Regions from separate parts of the Bradyrhizobium sp. Kon56 genome, predicted to be linked through region 1. Evidence: predicted binding sites of a transcription regulator. Region 1 holds the regulator's gene; each other region holds the start of a gene.

Region 1 (4,887 bases):
AGGAAACGCACGACATTGTCGCCGGCACCGACGGTGAGCAGCTTTTGGTCGCGCAAGGCTGCAACGAGATCGCCGGAGGGCACCACGGCCTTGATGCCGATCAGGAGGCCCTCGCCGCGCACTTCGCTGACGACATCGCCGTGTCGGTCGATCACGGAGGCGAGCTTCTGCTTGAGCAGCAGCGACATCCTCTGCACGTGGTCGAAGAAGCCGGGCTTGAGCATGACGTCGAGCACGGCGTTCGCAGCCGCGATCGCGAGCGGATTGCCCCCGAAGGTCGAGCCGTGCGAGCCCGGCGTCATGCCGGACGCCGCTTCCGCGGTCGCAAGGCAGGCGCCGATCGGGAAGCCGCCGCCGAGCGCCTTGGCCAGCGACATCACGTCGGGTTCGACGCCAAGGCGGCGGTACGCGAACAGATCGCCGGTGCGGCCCATGCCGGTCTGCACCTCGTCGAAGGCGAGCAACAGACCCTTCTCGTCGCAGAGCTGGCGCAACGCCCTCAGGAAGGCGGGCGTTGCCGAACGCACACCGCCCTCGCCCTGGATCGGCTCGATCAGGATGCCGGCGGTCTGCGGACCGATTGCCTTTTTCACGGCATCGAGATCGCCATGCGCAACCTGGTCGAAGCCCTCCATCGGAGGGCCGAAACCTTCGAGATATTTTGCCGATCCCGTTGCGGCCAGCGTCGCCAGCGTGCGGCCATGGAAGGCGCCTTCGAAGGTGATCATGCGATAGCGGTCGGGATGACCCTTTGCGGCGTGATAACGGCGCACGACCTTGATCACGCATTCCAGCGCTTCGGCGCCGGAATTGCAGAAGAACACGAAATCCGCGAAACTTTCATTGCACAGGCGCGCGGCGAGCTTTTCGCCGTCCGGGCTCTGGAACAGATTCGACATGTGCCAGAGCTTGGTGGCCTGCTCCTGCAACGCCGCGACCAGCGCCGGATGGGCATGGCCGAGCGCATTCACCGCCACCCCGGAGGTGAAATCGAGATAGCGCTCGCCATTGGTCGCGATCAGCCAGCAGCCTTCGCCACGCTCGAAACCAAGGTCGGACCTGGCGAAAACGGGGAGCAAATGCGGCGCTGCGCTGTTAGTCATGATGGTCACTTGAATGTTGCGGACGGAGTGAGCGTGCATTGCGCAACGCACCATCGACCGGCCCGGAAAACGAAACGTGCCGCCTCTTGAGGGCGGCACGTGCGACTATCTTAGGCCTGGTGAAACGGGTGTCAATGCCGCCCGGAAAGCCTCGCGAAACGCTGAATCCGTAGTCTTGCGGTGCCGATTTTGCGGGATTTGGCCACGGAACATGTGGAAGCGAGTCGGCGGACTCTTGCGCGGGAGTCACGCCATATTGTAGCGTTTGGATTGTCAGATACGACATCTCGTGCAGTGGTTCTGATCTTTAAGTCCTTATGTACCGGCGTAAACGTTCGGGCGTTCAAGACGCGCCCGGCGAGCCTTAAGGGATTCTGGCGGCACGGGTTTTTGAAGGCTTAGGCATTCGCTGCGAGGCCCCAGGATGGCTGGCGCGCAGCGAGGGAAAGGGTGCAATGACGGTTTTGACCTGGTCCGATGATCGCGTCGAGCAGCTGAAAAAGCTCTGGGAGGCCGGACTTTCGGCCAGCCAGATCGCGGCGGAGCTCGGCAATGTGACCCGCAATGCCGTGATCGGCAAAGTGCACAGGCTCGGCCTTTCGGGCCGCGCCAAGAGCCCATCATCGGCAGCGCCGCGGCCGCGCAAGGCGCGCCCCGCGCAGCACATGATGCGGGTGAGCCGCCCGATCTCGCGCGGCAACACCGCGCTGGCGCAGGCCTTCGAGGTGGAGGCTGAGCCGGATCCGGTCACCTATGACAACGTGGTGCCGATGAGCCAGCGGCTGTCGCTGCTGGAATTGAACGAGGCGACCTGCCACTGGCCGGTCGGCGATCCCTCGAGCCCGGACTTCTTCTTCTGCGGTGGAAGGGCGCTGTCCGGACTGCCCTATTGCGCCCAGCACTCGCGCGTTGCGTACCAGCCGGCGTCGGATCGGCGCCGCGCACCGGTGAAGCCGGGTCCGCGGTAATCACGGCAAGTCGTCGCGCGAAGACGATTCAACAATTTCAGCGTCGTCCCGGCCTAGTGCGCAATTGCGCACGGGGGGCCGGGACCCATACTCCGAGCACGCAATAATCGTGCGGAAGGGGTCACTCCGAGTCTTCGCCAAACCACGTTCGGTGGTTATGGGCCCGGATCAGCGCTCGCTTCGCTCGCTTGTCCGGGACGACGGCTGAGAATGCAGGGACAACTCGCCAACAAACAAGCCTGCAACCCTACACCTGCTCCGCCTTGGCAAACCGATCATCCAGCGCGTAGCCGGCGCCGCGGACGGTGCGGATCGGGTCCTGCTCGCGGCCGAGATTGAGCAGCTTGCGCAGGCGGCCGATATGCACGTCGACGGTGCGCTCGTCGATATAGATGTCGCGACCCCAGACGCTGTCGAGCAGTTGCTCGCGCGAGAACACGCGCCCCGGATGCTCCAGGAAGAACTCCAGCAGGCGATATTCGGTCGGACCGAGATCGATCGGCCGGCCCGAGCGCGCCACGCGGCGCTTGTCGCGGTCGAGCTCGATGTCGCCAAAAGCAAGCACCGTCGCGAGCCGCTCCGGGCTTGCGCGCCGCAGCAGGCCTTTCACGCGCGCCAGCAGCTCCGGCACCGAGAACGGCTTGACGATGTAATCGTCGGCGCCGGTCGCAAGACCCCGCACCCGCTCGCTCTCCTCGCCGCGCGCGGTGAGCATGATGATCGGGAGCTGCTTGGTCTCGGGACGGGTGCGAAGCCGCCGGCACAATTCGATGCCTGACAGGCCCGGCAGCATCCAGTCGAGCACGATCAGATCGGGGATGTGCTCCTTGAGGCGGGTGTCGGCGTCGTCGCCGCGCATCACCGTCTCGACGTCATAGCCGTCGCCTTCGAGGTTGTAGCGGAGAAGCTCGGTCAGGGCTTCCTCGTCCTCAACCACCATAATGCGTGCGCCCATCGGGTCGTCGCTCCCTAAGTCTTCAGGTGTTCGGTACCGTGTTGGCGAAGGTCGTCATGTCGCCCTTCGGCCGCTTGTCGGTGATGGCCTGGCCCTCGATCATGTAGAACACGGTCTCGGCGATGTTGGTGGCGTGGTCGCCGATCCGCTCGATGTTCTTGGCGCAGAACATCAGATGGATGCAGAACGAGATGTTGCGCGGATCCTCCATCATGTAGGTGAGGAGCTCGCGGAACAGCGAGGTGCAGATGGCGTCGACCTCCTCGTCGCCCTTCCAGACCGCCATCGCCGCCGGCAGATCATGCGCGGCATAGGCGTCCAGCACCGACTTGACCTGCTGCTGCACGAGGTCGGTCATGTGCTCGAGGCCGCGGAACAGCTTGAGCGGATGGAAGTCCGTCTCCAGCGCCGCGACGCGCTTGCCCATGTTCTTGGCGAGGTCGCCGATGCGCTCGAGATCGGTCGCGACGCGCATGGCGCCGACGATCTCGCGCAGATCGACCGCCATCGGCTGGCGGCGGGCGATGGTGAGCACCGCACGCTCCTCGATGCGCTTCTGCAGCGCGTCGAGCTCGGTGTCGATGGCGACGACGCGCTGGCCGAGCGGGACGTCGCGGCGGATCAGCGCGTCGACGGACTCGACGATCATGCGCTCGGCGATGCCGCCCATCTCGGCGACCAGGCGAGTGAGTTCCTGGAGGTCGGTGTCGAAAGCCTTTGCGGTATGTTCAGAACCCATGTCGCGTCTCCTAGCCGAACCGGCCGGTGATGTAATCCTGCGTGCGCCGATCTGACGGCGACGTGAAGATCTTGCTGGTGTCGTCGAACTCTATCAGCTCGCCGAGATACATGAAGGCGGTCTTGTCGGAGACGCGCGCCGCCTGTTGCATGTTGTGGGTGACGATAGCGATCGTGTAATCCTCGGACAGCTCCTGGATCAGCTCCTCGACCTTGGCGGTCGAGATCGGGTCGAGCGCCGAACAGGGTTCGTCGAACAGGATCACCTCGGGCCGCACCGCGACGGTGCGGGCGATGCAGAGGCGCTGCTGCTGGCCGCCGGAGAGCGACAGGCCGGAGGCGTTGAGCTTGTCCTTGACCTCGTTCCACAGCGCGCCGCCGCGCAGCGCCTTCTCGACGCGGCCGTCCATCTCGGACTTCGAGATCTTCTCATAGAGACGGATGCCGAACGCGATGTTCTCGTAGATCGTCATCGGGAACGGCGTCGGCTTCTGGAACACCATGCCGACGCGGGCGCGCAGCAAATTGAGGTCCAGCCTGGGGTCGAGGATGTTGGTCTGATCGAGCATCAGCTGACCGGTGGCGCGCTGGCCGGGATAGAGGTCGTACATCCGGTTGAAGATGCGCAGCAGGGTCGACTTGCCGCAGCCCGACGGTCCGATGAACGCCGTAACGCGGTTGGCGCCGAGCGTCAGGTTGATGTTCTTCAGCGCATGGTGCTCGCCGTAATAGAAGTTCAGGTTACGCACGGTCACCTTCGGGGGCGCCTCGGGCAGCACCGCCGCGTGCGGCAGTCCACCGGACGCGCTCATCGACACGGAAAGATCACTCATTTTGCGGTCCTCTCGGCGCCAAGGATGCGCGCGAAAATATTAAGGGCAAGAACGGTCAGGGTGATGAGCAGCGCCCCGCTCCAGGCCAACTGCTTCCAATAGGCATAGGGGCTCTGCACGAAGTTGTTGATGGTCACAGGCAGGTTCGCCATCGTCTTGTTCAGGCCGAGGCTGAAGAACTGGTTCGATAGCGCGGTGAACAGCAGCGGCGCGGTTTCACCGGCGACGCGAGCGGTCGCGAGCAGCACGCCGGTGATGAGACCCGATCGGGCAGCCCGATAAGCGATCCG
Region 2 (4,887 bases), on a different contig from region 1:
ATCAGCTCGATGCCGTGCTGATCGAGTGCTGCTTGCAGCACCTTCTCGAAGCCGGCGCGGTCCTTGCCGAACGGCTTGCTTTCGATCACCAGCGTCTTCACGCCGCTCGCTTTGGCCCTTTCCAGCCCCAGCGCATCGGCCTTGTTCGAGATGACGAGCGAAATCTCCGCCGGAAAATCCGGCGCGGCCGCGCCCTTGATCAGCGCAGCCATGTTGGAGCCACGGCCGGAAATCAGGATGGCGACGCGGCGTTTCATTACAGCGCCGGTCATTACAGCGCCAGGTCGAGATGGCCGTTATAGACGACGCGGTGCTCGCCCTCGGCCAGGATCACGCTACCGAGCTGTGCCACGGTCTCACCGGCGTCAGTGAAGATCTCCACGACCTCTTCGACCTTGTCCGGCTCGACAATCGCGATCATGCCGATCCCACAATTGAAGGTCCGCAGCATTTCGAGCTCGGCGATGCCGGCCTGCGCGGCCAGCCATTTGAACACCGGCAGCACTGGCAGGCGCGCCAGATCGATACCGACGCCGAGATGCTTCGGCAGCACGCGCGGAATGTTGTCGGTGAAGCCGCCGCCGGTGATGTGGGCAAGCCCCTTCACCGCGCCGGTCTCGCGGATCGCGCGCAGGCAGGATTTGACGTAGAGACGCGTCGGCGTCAGCAACGCGCCGCCCAGCGTCATGACGGGCGCAAACGGCGCCTGCGCCCCGAAGCCGAGGCCGGATTGTTCCACGATCTTGCGCACCAGCGAGAAACCGTTGGAGTGCACGCCCGACGAAGCGAGCCCGATCACGGCATCGCCGGCGGCGATGTCCTTGCGCGGCAAGAGCGTGCCCCGCTCCGCGGCGCCGACGGCAAAGCCGCCGAGGTCGTAGTCGCCGTCTTTGTAGAGGCCGGGCATCTCGGCCGTCTCGCCACCGATCAGGGCGCAGCCGGATTCGCGGCAGCCTTCGGCGACACCGGCGACGATCGACGCGGTCGCCTCCGGATCGAGCTTCCCGCAGGCAAAATAGTCGAGGAAGAACAGCGGCTCGGCGCCCTGCACCACGAGGTCGTTGACACTCATGGCGACGAGGTCGATGCCGATCCCGCCATGCAGGCCGGTCTCGATCGCGATCTTGACCTTGGTGCCGACGCCATCGGTCGCGGCCACCAGGATGGGATCCTTGAAACCGGCCGCCTTGAGATCGAACAGGCCGCCGAATCCGCCGATTTCGGCGTCGGCGCCGGGCCGTGCGGTGGCGCGCACCATCGGCTTGATCAGGTCGACCAAGCGGTTGCCCGCATCGATATCGACGCCTGAATCGGCGTAAGTGAGGCCGTTTTTGCGGTCGGTCATGCCCGATTTCCAGTGGGTTTGCGGCTGGTTACGTCGAATTCCGGGGACGCGCAATGGCTCGCATGGCGCGCCGCCGTATACTATGTAGAGATATCAACCGGTTCAGCCTCCAAAGGGCCGAATTCGAGGTCAGGCCGGGTGCCGGGAAGCGCCGTGTGAGTATACCGAACATCATTACTTTGGGCCGCATCATGCTGGTCCCGATCATCGTCTGGGCCATCGTGTCGAGCCAAATGGAGGTGGCGTTCGCCGTATTCCTGATCGCCGGTATCAGCGACGCGGTCGACGGCTTCCTTGCCAAGCGCTTCAACATGACGAGCGAGCTCGGCGCCTTGCTCGACCCGCTCGCCGACAAGGCGCTGCTGGTCTCGATCTACATGGCGCTCGGCATCTGGGGCGCGATTCCGCGCTGGATCGTCATCCTGGTGGTCTCGCGCGACATCATGATCGTCGCCGCCGTGATCATATCGTGGCTGTTCGACCGACCTGTGGAGATGAAGCCCTCAAAGGTATCCAAGCTCAACACTGTGGCCCAAGTGGCGTTCGCGGCGCTGGTGCTGGCCGCCCTCGCCTTCGGCTTCAAACCCGGTCCTTATGATATAATCCTGATGGGCCTCGTCACGGTCTTCACGCTCTCCTCCGTGTCGCTCTATCTTGTCGAATGGTTGCGGCACATGAGCACGATCGAGGCCAAGTGAGTTGGGAGCGGCCCCGTAAAAGGCCAACTCCCGCTCGATTAGGTCGCATCTCGTCAAACGAAGCCGGCACGCCGGCACGGAGCAAAGCAAGCGTGCCAAGCCGCGTTCATCCCCGACAGTTGGCGTTTTCGCTTCCGCATGCGGAGAGCCTGAGCCGGGACAATTTCCTCGAAGGCCCCGTCAACGCCGCCGGTCTTGCCCTCATCGACGCCTGGCCGGAATGGCCGAACCGAATCATGTGGCTGGCCGGCCCGGAAGGAAGCGGCAAGAGCCATCTCGCCGCGATCTGGGCCGAGGCTTCAGGCGCCCGCTCGACCACGGCCAATGGGCTGACCGCCGAGGCCGTCCCGGCTGCGCTCGCCACCGGCGCGCTGGTGGTCGAGGATCCCAAAGCCAGGGAATTCGACGAGCGCGCCCTGTTCCATCTGATGAATCTGGCCCGCGAGGACGGCGCCTACGTCCTCTTCACCGGACGCGAGGTGCCCGCGTCTCTCGAGATCGAGCTCGCCGACCTGCGCTCGCGGCTCCGCGCCGTCCCCGTTGTCTCGCTGCTGCCGCCCGACGACCAGCTCTTCCGCGGCCTGATCGTCAAGTTCTGCGCCGACCGCCAGCTCGCGGTGGACGAGAGCGTGGTCAGCTACCTCGCCACTCGCCTGGAGCGGTCCTCCGCCGCCGCCCGACGGGCTGTGAACCTGCTGGACAGCGAGGCCTTGCGCCTCGGCCGCCCCGTCACCCGGGCCCTGGCGGCCGAGCTGCTCCGGGATGTCTGACCAAGGCGGGTTGACGCGGCCGGGCGGCGGAACATCAATGTCATCGAAACGTCATCGCTCTAACACATGCTCCCGCGGGTTTTGCGCGTAAGTCGCAAATTGGGGCGAACTGGATGGACCGACTTCTGATGGATTCTGCGCAAGCTGTTGAAGTTAAAGAAAAAGCCCCGGAAGCCGAAGGCCCGCCGGCGATCGCATCGAGCCCCGAGCGGTTCATCAATCGCGAGCTTTCCTGGCTGCACTTCAACCGCCGCGTCCTGGAGGAATCGGTCAATCCCAGCCACCCCATGCTGGAGAGGGTGCGATTCCTGTCGATTTCAGCGAATAACCTCGACGAGTTCTTCATGGTCCGCGTCGCCGGCATCAAGGCCCAGGTGCGCGAGGGTATTGCTGAGCGCAGCCCCGACGGTCTGACCCCGTCCGAGCAGCTCGCGCTCATCAACCGGACCGTCTCGCAGCTTGCCTCCGACCAGCAGGCAATCTGGCGCGACCTGCGCGGCACGCTCGCCGACGAGGGTATCGTGCTGGTCGAGGGCAAGGAGGTCACCAAGGCGGAACGAACCTGGGTCGAGGACTACTTCCTCAGCAACGTGTTCCCGCTGCTGACGCCGCTCGCGATCGACCCGGCCCACCCCTTCCCGTTCATTCCGAGCCTCGGCTTCACCATCGCGCTCCAGCTCACGCGCGCCGCCGACGGCAAGCAGATGAACGCGCTGATCCGCATGCCCGGCAAGATCGACCGCTTCATCCGTCTGCCGGCTGACGGCAAGGTCGTCCGGCTGATCTCGCTGGAGCAGGCCACCGCGCTGTTCATCAACCGCCTGTTCCCCGGCTACAATCTTCACGGCCAGGGCGCCTTCCGCGTCCTCCGCGACTCCGAACTCGAAATCGAGGAAGAGGCCGAGGATCTCGTCCGCCTGTTCGAGACCGCGCTGAAGCGCCGCCGCCGCGGTTCGGTGATCCGACTCGAGATCGACGCCAAGATGCCGGAGCAGCTGCGCAGTTTCGTGCAGCACGCGCTGTCGACCGCCGACGACGAGGTGTTCCTGGTCGATGGCGTGCTCGCCATGAACGAGCTCTCGCAGCTCACCCGCCTTGACCGGCCCGATCTCGAATTCACCCCTTACGTGCCGCGCCATCCCGAGCGCGTGCGCGAGCAAGGCGGCGACATCTTCGCTGCGATCCGGCAGAAGGACCTCGTCGTCCATCACCCCTACGAATCCTTCGACGTCGTGGTGCAGTTTCTCCAGCAGGCGACGCGCGACCCCGACGTCGTCGCCATCAAGCAGACGCTCTACCGCACCTCCAGCAACTCGCCGATCGTGCGCGCGCTCGTGGAAGCCGCCGAAGCCGGCAAATCCGTCACCGCGCTGATCGAGCTGAAGGCCCGCTTCGACGAGGAGGCCAACATCCGCTGGGCGCGCGACCTCGAACGCGCCGGCGTGCAGGTCGTCTACGGCTTCCTCGAACTGAAGACCCACGCGAAACTCTCGATGGTGGTGCGGCGCGAGGGCGGCAGCCTCACGACCTACGTCCACACCGGCACCGGCAATTACCACCCGGTGACCGCGCGCATCTACACCGACCTCTCCTACTTCACCTCGGAGCCGACCATCGGCCGCGACGCCGCGCGCGTGTTCAACTTCATCACCGGCTACGCTGCGCCGAGCGATCTGGAAAAGATGGCGGTGTCTCCGCTGACCTTGCGCAAGCGCATCATCGAGCACATCCAGGGCGAGACCGCGCATGCGCGGCACGGCCGGCCTGCTGCGATCTGGATGAAAATGAACGCGCTGGTCGACCCCGATATCATCGACGCGCTCTACGAGGCCTCCCAGGCCGGCGTGCAGGTCGAGCTCGTGGTGCGCGGTATCTGCTGCCTCAGGCCCGGTATTCCCGGCCTGTCGGAGAACATCCGCGTCAAGTCGATCATCGGACGATTCCTCGAACACGGCCGAATTTACTGCTTCGGCATGGGCCAGGGCCTGCCGAGCGCGAAAGCGGCTGTGTATATCTCCTCAGCCGACATGATGCCGCGCAACCTCGACCGCCGCGTCGAGGTGCTGTGTCCGCT
Region 3 (4,887 bases), on a different contig from region 1:
CTTACGCAGCGCATCGACGAACTTGATCAGCTCGATCGTGCCATCCCAATCCTTGCTGGTCGCGGGATGAAAACCTTTCTTCTGGCCGTCCTGTAGGCGGTCGAAGGCAGCCTTGTCCTTGGCCGGCGCGTCGAAGAACGCCTTCGCGATGGCGGCCTTGGCCTCTTCCGGCAGGTCGGAATTGTAGGCATACGGACCGTTGATGATCGGCGCCGACTTGTGGATGATGCGGAAATCGTCCTTTTTCATCGCCGAGCCGTCGGCATTCTTCAGCATGCCCTTGGTCAACATCTGCGCCAATGTCGAATCGTCGTCGCTGGTCCACTGGTTGGCGGCGACGTCGACGGTGCCCTGCGCCAGTGCCAGGATCGCGTTCTCATGGCTGCCGGTGAAGACGACCTTGCTGAAATAGGTGTCGGCGTCCGCGATGCCCATCTTGTCGAGCTCGAAGCGCGGCACGTTGTTGCCGGAGGTCGAGTTCGGATCGACCAGGCCGAGGTTCTTGCCCTTGAGCTGATCGATGCTCTTGTAGGGGCTGCTCGCCTTGACGAAGAACACCGAGTAATAACCGGTGGAGCCGTCGGAGTTGATGTCGTTGGCGAAGGCGTCGGTCTTGACGCCGGTCAGGCGGGCGCGAGCGAACGAAGCCGAGCCATAGCTCGCGATGTGGATGTTGCCGGCACGCTGGCCTTCGATCACGGCAGCGTAGTCGTTGGCGATGCGCAGCGTGACTTTCACGCCCAATTCCCTGGAGAGATAGCTCATGAACGGCGCCCAGCGCTCGGTCACGCCCGAGGCGTTTTCCGCCGGAATGACCGCGAAGGTCAGCTCGGGATATTTGGCTTTCCAGTCTTCGGCGGAGGCCGAAGTCGTCAACGCGAGCGCGGCGGCGCCGGCGAGAATCAATCTGCGAGTAATCATGATAGCCTCTTCATTGGTTGAGGTCGGTTGACGCAAAATTGGTAAGTCCTGATGCGGCGCAGCTCAGGCGGCGGCCGCCGTTCCAAGCGCCGGAATGCCCTGTCGCACCGGTGCAGGCGTGCCGCCCATGACTTCGGCGGCTTCGAGATCGTAGAGCTCGCGCGCAACGTGCTCGGTCAACTCGGCCGGCGCGCCGTCGAACACCACGCGACCCTGCGCCATGCCGATCAGGCGGTCGCAATAGCTGCGCGCCAGGTCGAGCGAATGCAGATTGCAGAGCACGGTGATGCCGAAATGCTTGTTGATGCGCAAAAGCGCATCCATCACGATCTTGGTGTTGCGCGGATCGAGCGAGGCGATCGGCTCGTCGGCAAGGATGATGTCGGGCTGCTGCACCAGCGCGCGGGCGATCGCGACACGCTGCTGCTGGCCGCCGGAGAGCTGGTCGGCGCGCTGGGCTGCGAGTGGGGCGATGTCGAACTGCTCGAGCGCGGACATCGCCAGCGCCTTGTCCTGCTCGGGCCAGCTCTGCGACAGCGAGCGCCAGGCCGGCATCGTCGCGAGCCGTCCCATAAGAACGTTGGTGAGAGCATCGAGCCGGCCGACCAGATTGAACTGCTGAAAGATCATCGCCGAGCGCGCCCGCCACTGCCGCAGCTCCTTGCCGCGTAGCGCGGTGACGTCGAGACCGTCGAACAGGATGCGACCCTGCGAAGGGGTCGCGAGACGGTTGATGGTCCGCAGCAGGGTCGACTTGCCGGCGCCGGACCGTCCGATCACGCCGACGAAGCCGCCGGGAGAGACTTGAAACGAGGCGTCGTCCACCGCGGCTTTCACGCCGAAGCGACACGTCAGACCTTCAACCACCAGCATGCAGGGCTCCAGAGTAGCTGGGACCCACCGCTAACGCCGGCGCTTGACACTTGTGTGACACGGACGTTGCGATGCGGCGATCCTACACACCTCATCCCCTGTTCATCCCCTGTCATCGCGCCGTCATGACATTGTCATCAAGCCGCTCGAAGAGAAACACTCGCCCTCTCGTTCGGATACAACATGGCCGCCAAAGCTCTTTCGCTCCAGCCGACTGTCGATTCCTCGGCGAAGCTGCACGACACCAGGCTTGGGGCCTACACAGAGGTCGGCGCCCGCACGATGCTGCACGAAGTGACGATGGGCGATTACTCCTATGTCGTGAACGACGCCCAGATCACCTACACCACCATCGGAAAATTCTGCTCGATCGCGGCGATGACGCGGATCAATCCGGGCAATCACCCGATGCACCGCGCCACGCAGGCGCATTTCACCTATCGTTCGAGCGCCTATTTCGAAGGCGAGAGCGACGACACCGAGTTCTTCGACTGGCGGCGCCAGCATCACGTCCATATCGGCCATGACGTCTGGATCGGCCATGGCGCGATCGTGCTGCCGGGCCGCAACGTCGGCACCGGCGCGGTGATCGCGGCCGGCGCCATCGTCACCAAGGACGTGCCGGCCTACACCATCGTTGCCGGCAATCCGGCGCGCATCGTTCGCCGGCGGTTCTCGGAAGAGGTTGCGGGGCGGCTTGCGAGGCTCGCTTGGTGGGACTGGGATCACGACAAGTTGCGTGAAGCCCTGCCCAATTTCCGCAAGCTCGGGATTGAGGATTTCCTCACGGCATACGAAGCAGGGGCACCCTCTTCTGCCAGCAAACGAAGCGCGGTCGCGTGACAGACATATTCCTCGAGGGCGGGCGGGCCCTGATCGGCTCCGAGTTCGCCGAAACGTCGCTTCTCGTGTCCGGAACGGACATCGCAGAGATCAATGCCTCGCGCAGCCGGGCGCGGCTGGCGATCAAGGCGCGCGATCTGCTGGTCCTGCCGGGCATCGTCGATCTGCATGGCGATGCCTTCGAGCGACAGATGATGCCGCGCGCCGGGGTCGATTTCCCGATCGACGTCGCGCTCGCCGACAGCGACCGCCAGGCGATCAGCAACGGCATCACCACGGTTTTTCACGCCACGACCTGTTCGTGGGAGCCGGGCCTGCGCAGCGCCGGCAATGCGCGCAGCCTGATGGAGGCGATCGAACGGCAGCGCCCGCAATTCGCCGCCGACACCCGCTTTCACCTGCGCCACGAGACCTACAATCTCGACGCCGAAACCGAGATCAGCCAATGGCTCACTGAGGGCCGCGTCGACCTGTTCGCCTTCAACGACCACATGGACGGCACGGTTGGGGACATGGCCAAGCCGCGCAAGCGCAATCGCATGGTGGAGCGCACCGGCCTGTCGAGCGAGGAATTCGACCGGCTGGTCGGACACATAATGTCCCGCGCCGCGGATGTGCCGGCTTCCGTGTCACGGCTGGCCGCGACGGCCCGCGCCGCCGACGTGCGGATGCTCTCGCACGATGATGCGACGCCGGCGATGCGCGAAGGCTTTCGCGCCATGGGCGTGGCGATTGCGGAGTTTCCGATCAACGAGGAGACAGCGCGGGCGGCAGCAAGCCACGGTGACGCCATCGTCTACGGCGCGCCGAACGTCGTGCGCGGAGGCAGCCACACGGGCTGGACCAGGGCATCCGACATGATCGCCAAAGGGCTCTGCTCGGTTCTGGCCTCGGACTACTACTATCCCGCGCAGCTGCTCGCTGCGTTCCGGCTCGCCGCCGATGGCGTGCTGCCGCTGACCGAGGCCTGGAATCTGGTCTCCGCCGCGCCCGCGCGCGCGACCGGTCTTGCAGATCGCGGCGTGCTCGCGGAAGGCCGGCGCGCGGACATTCTGCTGGTCGACGACAGCATGCCGCTGCGGCCGCGGCTGATCGCCGTGATATCAGGCGGCAAGCTCGTGCATCTCACCGAGGCGACGCGGTTGCTTGGCATGCCAGCTACCCCGCGCCAAGCTGTCGCCGCGGCATAAACCCGCTATGCTCGGACGATGACGAGTTTCCCCCGCTACGCGATCTATTTTGCCGCAGGCAGCGACAGCGCGCTCACCCGCTTCGGCGCGGAGTTGCTCGGCTACGATGCCTATACCGGCAACGAGCTGCCGTTTCCCGCCGACGCATCGCGTCTCGCGCCGGACTGGCGTGATGTTACCGCCGATCCCCGCAAATACGGCTTTCACGCCACGCTGAAGGCGCCGATGGCGCTGGCGTCCGACAGGCGCGAGGTCGAGCTTGTTGCGGCCTGCGCGACATTCGCCGGCAGGGCACGCGCAATTCCGGTGATCCGCCCGGTCGTCGATTCCATCAGCGGCTTCATCGCCGTCATTCCCGGGGAGCCGGTCGGCGAACTCCAGCAGCTCGCCGCCGATTGCGCGCGCGACTTCGACTCCTTCCGCGCGCCGCTGAGCGCGGAAGACCGTGCGCGGCGCAAGCCGGAGAAGCTGAGCGAACGGCAGCGCCACTATCTCGACCGCTGGGGCTATCCTTACGTGATGGAGGAATTCCGTTTCCACATGACGTTGACGGGCCGGCTCGACGTGGAGCGGCGCGGGCCGATTCTGGAAATGCTGCAGGGAAGGTTTGCTGCGCTCGGCCTCAAGACGCTTGCGATCGATCGCGTCGCGCTGTTCAAACAGGACCACGCCAAGGCTCGCTTCCGCATCATCGGCGAGTGGGCTTTGACCCAGTAAGCGTCAGTGCCAGCTCGCGAGATTGAAGCCGAAGGCCACAACGCCAACCAGAATGAGGCTGGTGGCCCAGATTACATCCAGATTGAACCAGCTTCGCGAGACGAACCTCAATCCCAGATGGCGGTAGACCAGCCACGCCAGACATCCGCCGGCGCTGACCATGGCAGCGACGTGCACCAAAGACACCAGAACCGCCATCCCGAGACTCGCCTTCATCAGCGCGCCGGCGGCCTCATGGCCGGCATCGAGTTCGAAGGCCTGGCAGAGCCCGAGATAGATCGGCACGAGCATCAAGGCGGCGCCGTGAGCAATGGCAACGGCAAATGACCAGAGCGCCAATTGC
Region 4 (4,887 bases), on a different contig from region 1:
AACAGTTGCAGCGCCGGGCAATTGTCCATCTTGGGATTGTCGAATTTGGGCGTCGGCGACGGGTCCATCACGTAGCGCGCATTGACCTTCACCGGATAGGCGTAAGCCGTCGCGATGTGGCCGAAGCGGGCGATGTCCTCGTAGAGCTTCACATGCATCAGGCCGTATTCGGCGAGCGCGTGCATGCGCCGCGTCTCCGTCTCGCGCGGCTCGAGGAAGCGCAGCGGCTCCGGGATCGGCACCTGGTAGACCAGCACCTGATTTGCGTGTAGCGACGTCTCCGGAATGCGGTGGCGGGTCTGGATCACGGTCGCATCGATCGTCGCCGTCGTCGTGGCGACGCCGGCGGTCTTGGCAAAGAACTTCCTGATCGAGATCGCATTGGTGGTGTCGTCGGAGCCCTGGTCGATCACCTTCAGCACGTCCTCGGGCCCGAGGATCGCGGCGGTGACCTGCACGCCGCCGGTGCCCCAGCCATAGGGCATCGGCATTTCACGGCTGGCGAACGGCACCTGATAGCCGGGGATCGCGATCGCCTTGAGGATCGCGCGGCGGATCATCCGCTTGGTCTGTTCGTCGAGATAAGCGAAATTGTAGGCGGGCGCGTTCATTCCGCGGCCTCCTTCATGGCATCGGGCGCATTGGCCTCAGTGAATTCCTTCCGCAGCTTGCGCAACAGGCCGAGCTCAGACTGGAAGTCGACATAATGCGGTAGCTTCAGATGCTCGACGAAGCCGGTAGCCTGGACGTTGTCCGAATGCGACATCACGAATTCTTCGTCTTGCGCGGGGGCGAGTGCCTCTTCGCCGAGCTCGCGCGCACGCAACGCGCGGTCGACCAGCGCCATCGACATCGTCTTGCGCTCGCTCTGGCCGAAGGCGAGGCCGTAACCGCGGGTGAAGCACGGCGCCTCCGTCGCGGAGCCCTTGAACTGATTGACCATCTGACACTCGGTGAGCTCGATCGAGCCGAGCGGCACGGCGAAGCCGACGTCTTCCGCGGAGAATTCAACCTCGACCTCACCGAAGCGAATCTCGCCGGCGAAGGGATGGTTGCGGCCGTAGCCGCGCTGGGTGGAATAGCCCATCGCCAGCAGAAAACCTTCGTCGCCACGCGCGAGATTTTGCAGGCGCAGGTCACGATCGGCGGGAAAATTGAGCGGCTCGCGGGTGAGATCGCCGACGCTGGCGCCGTCCTCAGCCTGAGGCGAGGATTCGATCAGCCCGTCGCGGCCGAGGATGTCGGTCACCCGCGGGGTCGGCGCAGACGATGCTTCGGCCGTCGCCGGCGCTTCCGGCACAAAGCCCTCGGCGAGCGAGGGATCGAGCAGGCGGTGGGTATAGTCGAAGGTCGGGCCGAGGATCTGGCCGCCGGGAATGTCCTTGAAGGTCGAGGACACCCGCCGCCGTACCCGCATCGCGCCGGTCTCGACCGGCTCGCTGGCGCCGAAGCGGGGCAGCGTCGCGCGGAAGGCGCGGACCAGGAAGATCGCCTCGATCAGATCGCCGCGCGCCTGCTTGATGGCGAGCGCCGCGAGCTCGCGGTCATAGAGCGAGCCTTCGCTCATGACGCGGTCCACGGCGAGGCCAAGCTGCTCCGAGATCTGGTCGAGGGAAATTTCCGGCACCCTTTGGTCGCCACGCCGCGCACTGGCGAGCAGGCGATGGGCGTTCTCGATGGCGCGTTCGCCGCCTTTGACTGCGACATACATGCTTAGCTTCCCTTGCTCACGACACGCGTGGTGCGCGGAATCGCAACCACGGCATCATCGGCGACCAGCACCACATCGATGCCGCGCGGAAACAGCGCCTCGTTAATACGAAGTCGCTCGAACACGTCGAACGGCTTGATCGACGCCTGGAGCGTGGCGACGCCGTCGATGCCGGGCCCGCGCAGCTCGAAGCTGCGTCCCGAATCGAGACTCTCGACCTGCAGGATCAACGTGGTCGACCGATCCGGATATTCGCTGGTGCCGAGCGCGAAGCGCTCCAGCGAAGGCAGCGCCCCGCCGTCGCTGATCAGCGCGAAGCTGGCGATGGAAGAATCCTGCACCACCGGCGCACCAGTATGGAATTTCAGCCATTTCACGACGTCGGAAGTCTCATGCATGCGCGCATCGAGCCAGAGCGGCGTGTCGTGATCGAACAGCGTCAGCGCGATCGCGGCCGTCCCGCGCATCATCACACGAGGCGCTCCTGATGTCGGCACGATGCGCTGCACCGATCCCGGCCGCGCCATCGCGTCCATGACCGAGCGAAAGGTCGATTGCGCCGACAAGACCTTATCGGCGAACCCCGGGGGCAGTTCCGCAATCGTGGTCATGATCTCACCCCTCACCGCGCACCATGGTGTAGAAATCAACCTTCGTCGCGGCGGTCTGGGCCGCCACCTGCTTGCGCCTGACCATCAGCTGCTCACGCAACGGCGCGATAATGTCCCGCTCCACCGCGGCGCCGAAATCGCTGGACTGCACCAGGGCATCGCACAGCGCGATCAGCCGCGCCTTCTCGCCGTCGCGGCCGAGCGTGTAGCCGAAACCGACCTCGCCGCTCGCAAGCCGCACCGCGGCGCGCGACACCGTGGCTTCACCGAGGTTGAACGGCGCACCGTCACCGCCGACCCGGCCGCGCAGCATGACGAGGCCGTTTTCCGGCGCGCGCAGATCCTGATGCGCCGGCAAAACGAGAGCGTCGAGGCGAGCGGCGATCTCGCCCGCCTCCGCGTGCGCCAGCACGGCCATTGCGGCCTTGCGCTGGGCTTGCTGATTATTGTGCTGGGTCACCGCATCCACCGACTTCTCTGCAGAACTTGCCGAATCCAAGTTGTCTATGATACTAGACAACTTGATACGGGAGCGCCATGACTGTTTCGTGACAAAGGCGTGATTTCTGGAGTAGCTTCCCGGCCACATGAGCATGCAGGACACAGCCTCCTCCGGCGTCGCGTTGTGGCGTCTCGTTGCCGACGGCATCGAGCGCGGCATCGCCGACGGCCGCTTTGCGGCGGGCGACAAGCTGCCGGGCGAGGTGGAGATCGCCGAAACCTATCGCGTCAACCGCCACACCGTGCGACGCGCGCTGGCCGCGCTTGCCGAGCGCGGCATCGTGCGGGCAGAACGCGGCAGCGGAACCTATGTCGAGGCGCAGAAGCTCGCTTATCCACTGCGCTCGCGGACCCGTTTCTCCGAGATCGTCGGCGCGGACGGCCGCGAACCGCATGGCCGGCTGATCGAGGCGTCCGCTGACGTTGCGACCCGCGAACTCGCGCGGGAGCTTGGCCTCAAGACCGGCGCACCGCTGGTCCGGATCGAGGCGATGCGCCTCGCCGACCGCACGCCGATCTGTGTCTCCACGACGTGGCTGTCGGCGCAGCTATTCCCGGCTGCGGGCGACGTCTTTGCCGCGACCCGCTCGATGACGAAATTGCTCGAGCATTACGGCGTCCGGGACTATCGCCGCGGCGCGACCCGGATCACCGCCGGTATCGTCGACGCAACCGACGCCGCACGGCTCGATCTGGCGCTGGGACGGCCGATCCTGGTGGTCGACGCCACCGATCACGATCTCGACGGCAAGCCGCTGGTGACCAAGCATTCGCGCTTTGCCGCGGAGCGGGTGGAATTTCTGGTGGAGAACGGGTGAACTGGCTGCCCTCTGCCCCTCTCCCCTTGCGGGAGAGGTGGCTCGCCGCGCTAGCGGCGAGACGGGTGAGGGGTTGCCTCCGCGCACTGATCTGAATTGAGGATGCAGACCCCTCATCCGGCGCTTCGCGCCACCTTCTCCCACAAGGGGAGAAGGAAGAAGGTTACGCCACCGCCCGCCGCCCGATAATCGCAAAACGCAATTTGCCCGAAACGAAATCGATCGCAGCGACTGCGACCAGGATCATCAGGATCAGGAACGACACCTTCTGCCATTCCAGCACGCGGATCTGCTCGGCGAGCTGGAGGCCGATGCCGCCGGCGCCGACGATGCCGATGATGGTGGCCGAGCGCGTGTTCGACTCGATGAAATAGAGCACCTGCCCCGCAATCACGGGCAAAACCTGCGGCAGCAGGCCGAAGCGAATCTCGTGCAGCGCGCTGCCGCCGGAGGCGCGGATGCCCTCGACCTGCTTCTGGTCGGCGCCCTCGATCGCCTCCGAGAACAGTTTTCCGAAGGCGCCGAAATCCGACACGGCGATGGCGAGCACGCCGGGAAACGGGCCGAGCCCGACCACGTTGATCCACACCAGCGCCCAGATCAACGTGTCGACGCCGCGAATCAAATCCAGGAAACGTCGGACCGGAAAGCGCAGCAGCTTTGATGGCACGACATTACGCGCCGCAAGAAGACTGACCGGCAGTGCGAACAGCGCGGCGAGCGTTGTGCCGAGCAGCGCGATCGACAGCGTCTCGCCCAGCGCCTTCAGATAGACCGGCAGCGACGAGCCGGGATCCGGCGGGATCATCATCAGGCTGATCCAGCCGAGCTGGTTGAGGCCCGCGACGAACCGCGACGGCGAGAAGTCGAGATCGACGAGGCCGTAAATCAGGATCGCGAGCGCCGCGACGCTCATCGCCGGCATGGCGAGCCGCGCCGAGGCCGGCCGGTCGAACACGTCAGGATAGCGCGCGCGAAGCGCCGCAGTGTCGGTCTCCTGCGGTCCCGTCACGTCCGCGCCTCCTTGCCGAACAGACGGCCGCGCAGCCATCCGGTGCTGATGTCGATGATGAAGACCGTGACGATGATGGTGAGCAGGATGGCGCTGACGTCGGAGTAATAGAACTTGCGGATGGCGACGACGAGCTCCTGGCCGATGCCGCCGGCACCGACGAAGCCCATCACGGAGGCCTCGCGGACGTTGATCTCGAACCGCAGCAGCGCGTAGCTGGCATAGCCTGCCGTG

Evidence for each region. Region 1 encodes PhoB, which activates phosphate uptake and scavenging genes when phosphate is short. Its sites were predicted from a motif close to TGTCATNNANCTGTCAT; they were not measured.
Region 2: a site for PhoB is predicted at 2,852-2,868, ahead of AC0L3B_RS09905 (RNA degradosome polyphosphate kinase). Genes of this name have one in related genera too.
Region 3: a site for PhoB is predicted at 1,905-1,921, ahead of phnC (phosphonate ABC transporter ATP-binding protein). Genes of this name have one in related genera too.
Region 4: a site for PhoB is predicted at 2,860-2,876, ahead of phnF (phosphonate metabolism transcriptional regulator PhnF). Genes of this name have one in related genera too.

The regions. Positions count from the first base shown of each region.
Region 1 covers NZ_JBVVOU010000011.1:155,665-160,551, forward strand. Annotated here, with positions in the region: gene AC0L3B_RS19700 (acetylornithine transaminase) at 1-1,103, opposite strand, end outside; gene AC0L3B_RS19705 (GcrA family cell cycle regulator) at 1,559-2,071, shown strand; gene phoB (phosphate regulon transcriptional regulator PhoB) at 2,319-3,026, opposite strand; gene phoU (phosphate signaling complex protein PhoU) at 3,049-3,765, opposite strand; gene pstB (phosphate ABC transporter ATP-binding protein PstB) at 3,776-4,597, opposite strand; gene pstA (phosphate ABC transporter permease PstA) at 4,594-4,887, opposite strand, start outside.
Region 2 covers NZ_JBVVOU010000005.1:45,739-50,625, forward strand. Annotated here, with positions in the region: gene purN (phosphoribosylglycinamide formyltransferase) at 1-257, opposite strand, end outside; gene purM (phosphoribosylformylglycinamidine cyclo-ligase) at 272-1,345, opposite strand; gene AC0L3B_RS09895 (CDP-alcohol phosphatidyltransferase family protein) at 1,501-2,043, shown strand; gene AC0L3B_RS09900 (P-loop NTPase family protein) at 2,136-2,813, shown strand; gene AC0L3B_RS09905 (RNA degradosome polyphosphate kinase) at 2,942-4,887, shown strand, end outside.
Region 3 covers NZ_JBVVOU010000010.1:21,873-26,759, forward strand. Annotated here, with positions in the region: gene phnD (phosphonate ABC transporter substrate-binding protein) at 1-921, opposite strand, end outside; gene phnC (phosphonate ABC transporter ATP-binding protein) at 985-1,794, opposite strand; gene AC0L3B_RS17855 (LbetaH domain-containing protein) at 1,978-2,637, shown strand; gene AC0L3B_RS17860 (alpha-D-ribose 1-methylphosphonate 5-triphosphate diphosphatase) at 2,634-3,827, shown strand; gene AC0L3B_RS17865 (DUF1045 domain-containing protein) at 3,846-4,544, shown strand; gene AC0L3B_RS17870 (hypothetical protein) at 4,548-4,887, opposite strand, start outside.
Region 4 covers NZ_JBVVOU010000010.1:16,248-21,134, forward strand. Annotated here, with positions in the region: gene AC0L3B_RS17810 (alpha-D-ribose 1-methylphosphonate 5-phosphate C-P-lyase PhnJ) at 1-611, opposite strand, end outside; gene AC0L3B_RS17815 (carbon-phosphorus lyase complex subunit) at 608-1,711, opposite strand; gene phnH (phosphonate C-P lyase system protein PhnH) at 1,714-2,322, opposite strand; gene phnG (phosphonate C-P lyase system protein PhnG) at 2,327-2,791, opposite strand; gene phnF (phosphonate metabolism transcriptional regulator PhnF) at 2,910-3,641, shown strand; gene phnE (phosphonate ABC transporter, permease protein PhnE) at 3,805-4,692, opposite strand; gene phnE (phosphonate ABC transporter, permease protein PhnE) at 4,650-4,887, opposite strand, start outside.